Regions from separate parts of the Pontibacillus sp. ABV4_188 genome, predicted to be linked through region 1. Evidence: riboswitches for the same ligand, from Rfam matches in the RefSeq annotation. Region 1 holds a riboswitch; the other holds the start of a gene.
What was found. A riboswitch is a leader RNA that binds a small molecule or an ion and turns the genes downstream of it on or off. The one in region 1 is predicted to bind S-adenosylmethionine.
Positions count from the first base shown of each region.

Region 2: it holds a riboswitch for S-adenosylmethionine, as region 1 does, so the genes downstream of both, ACYX4O_RS04945 (LLM class flavin-dependent oxidoreductase) here and msrA (peptide-methionine (S)-S-oxide reductase MsrA) in region 1, are expected to answer to the same signal.

Region 1 is NZ_CM149975.1:424,911-428,327, forward strand. Features, by position in the region: gene ACYX4O_RS02265 (RidA family protein) at 449-835, opposite strand; SAM riboswitch class I at 1,122-1,243, shown strand; gene msrA (peptide-methionine (S)-S-oxide reductase MsrA) at 1,367-1,837, shown strand; gene ACYX4O_RS02275 (hypothetical protein) at 1,976-2,152, opposite strand; gene ACYX4O_RS02280 (hypothetical protein) at 2,225-2,755, opposite strand; gene ACYX4O_RS02285 (methyl-accepting chemotaxis protein) at 2,880-3,417, shown strand, end outside.
Region 2 is NZ_CM149975.1:972,572-975,988, reverse strand. Features, by position in the region: gene ACYX4O_RS04950 (helix-turn-helix domain-containing protein) at 1-853, opposite strand, end outside; SAM riboswitch class I at 1,126-1,231, shown strand; gene ACYX4O_RS04945 (LLM class flavin-dependent oxidoreductase) at 1,400-2,461, shown strand; gene ACYX4O_RS04940 (ATP-grasp domain-containing protein) at 2,458-3,417, shown strand.

The sequences.
Region 1 (3,417 bases):
CTTGTTTATGCAATATTAAGGTAGGGGTGGTCCTCTACCATATTGGGGATAGGGCTTGCTGTGGGACAACTCGCTTTCCTGCGGGGAGCTGGTAAGCCTCCTCCTTCGCTGACGCTCCGTCCGGGGTCTTACCTAGGCTCCTCACCCCGCGGGAGTCTCGTCGTCCCACAGCAAGCCCTGACGTGAGTTGGATGAACGGACCGCTTATTACAGGTGATCTTAAGCCCCTCTCCTCCCATATATGGCAAGTTTCCGTCTCTCCTTTTTTGGTGAAGGTGGGCCTGGAAATTGCGAGACTCCTGCGGGAGAGAGAGCTAGACGAGATCCCGCAGAGAGCGAAGCGAACGAGGAAGCTCGACAGCTCGCCCGCGGAAAGCGAGTGATTTCCAGGCCCACCTTATGCTCTACTAAAGCCGACGGAAACGTTCCTCAAACAATTGCGGATGCATTAAGCGTCTGAGCGGTGGGCGATTACTTCTACTTCGACTTTAACGTCTTTGGGCAGACGACTGACTTCAATGGCAGCTCGTGCTGGGTAAGGTTCTTGAAGGAAGCTGGCATAGATTTCATTTACCGTTTGGAAGTCTTCCATAGAAGCAAGATAAATATTCGCTTTAGCAATATGCGCGTAGTTAAGGCCTGCTTCTTCTAGGATCGCTCCAACGTTCTTCATCACTTGTGTCGTTTGTTCGCTCACATCGTCTGAAACAATTTCCATCGTGCTAGGGTTTAGTGGGATTTGTCCCGATACGAATACGATCTGTCCAAGGTCAATTGCCTGAGAGTAAGGGCCGATTGCTTCTGGTGCGTTGTTTGTTGAAATTGCTTTAACCATTTTGAAAAAACTCCTTTACTATTTAATGGGACATTATGTAAGGGAGTCCGCCCTATAATGAAGACCTCATTATTCATAAAAAGTCTAATGGTCATGCATAAAAGCGATGTCCACTTTATATAATGAGGATACAAAAGTTGATAAAAGCTTGCGTAGCAAGTAAGCCTATCATATCATATATTATCAGAAAATTTTAACGATCGAAAAAAATAGGTGCTTACCACTTTACTTCGCTAATGAGATCATGTATGATTTGGGATAACATAAAATTCAAATAGCGATAAACTTCTTATCCAGAGAGGCGGAGGGACTGGCCCTTTGATGCCCGGCAACCATCCAGTCGATGTATACAATCGACGAGAACGGTGCCAATTCCTGCAGGAACAATATGTTCTTGGAAGATGAGAGGATCGTACGGATATACACTTACGAGCCCTTTCTTGGATAAAAGAGAGGGCTCTTCTATATGTAAGAGGCCGTGATCGTACTCTCGAAGAAAGAAGTGTCGTTTTAAGAAAGGAAGAGATGAGAATGGCAACAGCAGTATTTGCAGCAGGATGTTTTTGGGGAGTAGAGGCTTATTTTGAACGAATTAAAGGTGTGAAAGCGACGCGCGTTGGGTTCATGGGAGGCACGGTTGCAAACCCTTCTTACCAACAAGTGAAAGCAGGGGGAACGGGTCATGCGGAAGCAACGAAAGTTGAATTTGATCCAAGCGTGATTTCCTATAGTGAACTTGTAGACCATTTCTTTGAATGTCACAATCCTACTCAACGTAATCGTCAAGGTGAAGACGTTGGTTCTCAGTATCGTTCCGTTATCTTTGCCACAGAAGACCAACAAGCGATTGCAGTTGATAAGATCACGGAATGGAACAACAAAGGCATCTTCAAGAGTGAGATTGTTACAGAAGTTAATGAAGTTACAGACTTCTACGATGCTGAAGAGTACCATCAGAAGTATCTTCAGAAGAATGGCTCTGTTTCTTGCGGAATTGGCTAAGACAGCCTGACTTGTATTTATTGAAAACATATGATACTTTAATTTTAATGCCACCTCGTAATCGATACGACTGCGGGAACTTAACCATCCGTTTGAGGTGGCAGGTTACATACTCATTCAAAAAGGCGATACAAAGCGTTATTCATAACGTTTCGTATCGCTTTTTTCTTTGTCTAGCTTAATTTTTGTTAAAGCTAGGATAATAAAGCATGTAGCTGCAACTGCATAACAAATCAGCGTAAACCATGTGGTATTTTCAAAATACCCAATGATCGCAAATGTAAGTCCAACTATAAATAGAAAAGTAGTCTTCACTTGCTCACCTTCCTTTAACTTGTTCTTTTAGCATCTATTCTTAGACGGTGTCGTTTGTACTTAGGTTTCCTTTTATGTAAGGTATATATAAATAGGCGTCGTCGTATTCCATGAACTGACTTGAACGGAAGAAGAGGGAGTTATTCCAGGTAAGGAAAAGGTGTTAGAAATAACAACTCCGCTATAGTCAGGCAGTGTTATTGAAAGTTCTCTCATAGCTTTGGTATATAGGTAACAATAAATAAGGTCGAATTGATCAGGGGAAACGGTAAGGAAATCTTTTTTAATGACAACTACATTAGAGACCCCTCTAACACGAACCATTCCTTTCATATAAATGAATGGGATGAAGGATGTTTCATAGGCGTACACTTTAGCACTTTTAAATTCTTTTGCAAAAGCAAAAGCCATTGTTCCCCATCCAGCTCCAAAATCAGCAATTGTAGAAGGATCGTATGGTTTTGCTTGTCTTATAACTTCTTGCTTCACGCTTAGTTGGGTAGGGGTTGGGGTGATTCCGTTGGTTATGGAGCTAATCATTAATGATACAAAAATAAATGTAACAATAGCTAATAGGATAAGGGTTACTGTATTAGAGATCATAGAAGAGGAATTCCTTTCTAACTATATCATAATTTGTGTTCTACAAAATTTGCCATATTCTCTTAATTGTACGCTCTAAGCTGTCGATAAAAAGAAAAAGACATCTTCTGGAGGTACAGTATTTATGAATGTTACGGAAATGCGTTTACAAGATGTAAAAAAGAAAAATGTGTTGATGACCTCGACATATAGTGTAGCTATGTTGTCAGCGCTATCCTTATCTTTACAAGATGGGGCTCTTTTTCGCTCGTCGATTTATGGAACGGAGTTGGCATTGTTTTGGATTTTGCTCTTTGTTCTTCAACGTGTCTTACATAAACCAAGAATCTTTTCTTACGTGGCAGTGAGTATGCCGATCATTGGTTACGGATTATTAATCTATGTAGAAGGTGGTTCTCTTTCAGGTGACTTAATTTTACTGTTTATTGCTGTCTTCTCGGCCGTTCAATTGGATCGTAAAACGTTCGCGTTTGGGTATATCTTTGGATTAGCTACTTTAATTGCTAGTCATTCTTGGCCTAACCCAGAACAAGCTGATTTGATGAGTACAATCTTCCCGTCTATAACCTTAATCTATGTGTTAATGGGAGTCATATTAGGTGTGATGACCTATTTGGCCGAGCGGACATTTAAGAAACTTGAAACCATTCTTGATACCACTG
Region 2 (3,417 bases), 550 kb from region 1:
GTTGTTTATTAATGAGCCCACAATTATGCTGAATGCGACTTTTCAACTTCTCATTATTTGTCATGGAGACAATTTTCTCTCCCTTTAGAAGGTACTCCATCGCTGTTTCACACTCATTCATATCCCAATGAATGACTCCTATCATATTATACGTCTCGCCTAATTGATTCCATTCAAGCTTTTGCTGAAACACATCAAGACACTCTTTAGCTACTTCAATCGCTTTATAGTACTCTCTGTTCTGCTTATGTAGCAAAGAGATATTATAGAAGAACAACCCCTTCTCTAATTCATCCTGTGTGTGTGCGACAAGCCTATAATAGTGCTTTAAGCTCTGTTGAATATGGTTGTGTTGAAAGTGATACAACCCATAATAGTAGTCATAGAATGATAGGAGTATTGGGTCGTCTAGCTTCTCCCCTTCTTTTATATAAAGGTTTACTAATAGATGAATCGAGATCAATTGTTCTGATTGGCTCCCCTTTTTCATAAAATGGGCACCTTTAATGAGCGTATATAAGAGTTCACTGTACATACCTTGAACAACTTTGTCCTCCTGAGATTCCAATTGATGTATCAGGTTCTCTACTCTAGAGCCGTCCCCTTTAATAACCGCATCTCTTAGCTCAATAATTTGATCAATGAAAGCCTGATCGTGCTTTTCATATTCACACAAGTAGTCCTTATTTACCTCAAGCTTGTCTGCAAAAAGAACAAGAATATCTTGAGATGGGACGTACTTACCTGACTCGATATTGCTAAGGTGAGTAGATGAAACTACCCCAACACTAAGTTCACTCTGTGATAACCCTCGTAATTGCCGTACGTATTTAATTCTTCTCCCAATGTGCACCCTGATTCCCCCATACCGTAGTGAACTAGTTGTATGTGCTTAACAAAGATGCTGAAAATTCAAAAATATTTCCTTAGTATTAGTTTAGCAAACATTCCCTCATCCCGAATCAGGACGGAAGACCCCTTTTGACCTAGGTCATTAGAATCATCATAGGTATTCACCAAATGTGAACACGTCATTTTAAGGTGAAAGGTTTGAATTACATTTCGTTGACATTCCCATCATAAGAGCGTAAAATAATGATCAACAAAAAGTTAGAAAATTAACTCTTCTTATCAAGAGAGGTGGAGGGACTGGCCCTTTGAAACCTCGGCAACGGGTTCTAATGCGAATACCGTGCCAATTCCAAGCAGGTGAAAGCCTGAAAGATGAGAGAGCGGGACTCGTACACAGAACCCTCTCATCTCGTCTCAAGGACAAGTTGAGGGGGTTTTTTAGTACCTTCCTTCATATATATAGAAGGAAATTGGACGCGTAACGTTTAATTCCAAGTAACTTGGGTTGTTTAATCTGATATACTATTATAAAGAGGAGCTGAGTCAGGTGAGGTATGGATATTGGTTACCGATTTTCGGAGGATGGCTTAGAAATGTGGAGGATGAAAACATGCCACCAACATTTGACTATGCCAAGAAAGTCATTCAACGAGGGGAACAGTTAGGATTTGATACAACGCTTATTGCGGAGTTGTATTTAAATGATATAAAAGGAACCGATCAGGATTCCTTAGAAGCCTGGACAACAGCGGCAGGGCTTGCTGCCGTGACGGAGACAACCGAGATTATGGCCGCAGTCAGACCTAATTTTCATAATGCAGCAGTCACAGCGAAAATGGCCGCGAATATTGATCAAATCTCAGGAGGCCGCTTCACCTTAAATGTCGTATCCGCTTGGTGGCAAGAAGAAGCCAAACAATACGGCGGCTCGTTCACGGCACACGATGAACGCTATGATCGAACCGATGAGTTTCTAAGAGTGTTAAAATCCCTTTGGACTGAAGAAGAACCTGTCAGCTACAACGGTAAATTCTATTCCATCGAGAACACCCACCTTCATCCGAAGCCTATTCAAAAACCGTACCCTAAGCTTTACGCAGGTGGTGAAAGTCCACGTGGAAAAGAAACGATCGTCAATCATTGCGATGCCTATGTCATGCATGGCGGTACGGTCGATGAAATTAAGACGAAGATCAATGATATGAAAGAAAGACGCAGTGAAGCCGGGCAAGAACCGTTCCAATCTTTCGGAATGGCCGCTTACGTCATTTGCCGCAATACAGAAGAAGAAGCATTTCAGGAATTAAACCGGATTACAGATGTAAAAGATTCTGGAGCTTACGCTGGATACAGTGATTTCACAAGTAAGTCACAGCTTGAACAGCAAGTTGATCTGCAGGATTACTCCGTCTCAAACCGGGGACTGCGTCCAAAACTGATTGGCACACCAGATCAAATTGCTGATCGCATTTTACAATACGAACAAGCTGGGCTCGACCTACTCCTCCTTCAATGCTCTCCGCAGCTAGAAGAGATGGAGCGCTTCAGCCGGGACGTTATGCCACTCGTAGAGGAAAAACGCACACACTTCAAGGAGGTACCACAATGACAAAGATTTATGTATTACATGAAAATGACGAATGGACCGATCACTTAACAGGACGCCTGGAGGAGCTCGGCTTACCGTTTGAATTATGGCACTTAGACCAGGGAACGGTCGATCTAACAGAAGAGCCACCGGAAGGAATTTTCTACAACCGAATGAGCGCTTCTTCTCACACAAGAGATCACCGCTTCGCACCTGAATTCACAGAAGCCGTGCTAGCTTGGCTCGAACGCCACGGTCGAACCGTTGTGAACGGCAGCCGCGCCCTACGCCTTGAGCTCAGTAAAGTAAATCAGTATATGGCATTAAATCAAGAAGGCATCACCACGCCAAAGACGATTACAGCTGTTGGTAAAGATCAAATAATAGAAGCAGCTAAAAAGCTTGACCTTGCTCCATTTATTACAAAACACAACCGCGCTGGTAAAGGGCAAGGCGTACAGCTCTTCCACTCCATTAAAGCCCTTGAAGAATATGTATACGGCGAATCCTTTGAAGAACCCGTCGATGGCATCACACTTGTCCAGCAGTATATCGAAGCACCAAAACCATATATCGTCCGTCACGAATTCGTAGGCGGCAAGTTCTTATACGCCGTGAAAGTCGATACCTCAGAAGGCTTTGAACTATGCCCCGCAGACGCCTGCACCATTGATGACCTACACTGCCCAACCGGCACAGAAGAAACAGGCGGTGCGAAATTTGAGATTCTAGAAGGCTACTCAGATCCACTCATTGAGTCCTACGAAGCTTTCCTTGCATCTAATAACATTAAAGTAGCCGGAATCGAAGCGATTCAGGACCATAATGGTAATGTATACACGTACGATGTAAACACAAACACCAACTACAACTCAGACGCCGAATCCGTATCAGGCATATATGGTATGCTCCAACTCGCTACCTACCTAGGAGAACGTCTGAAAGACCAATACCCATCAGCAATCTCCACCCCTTAA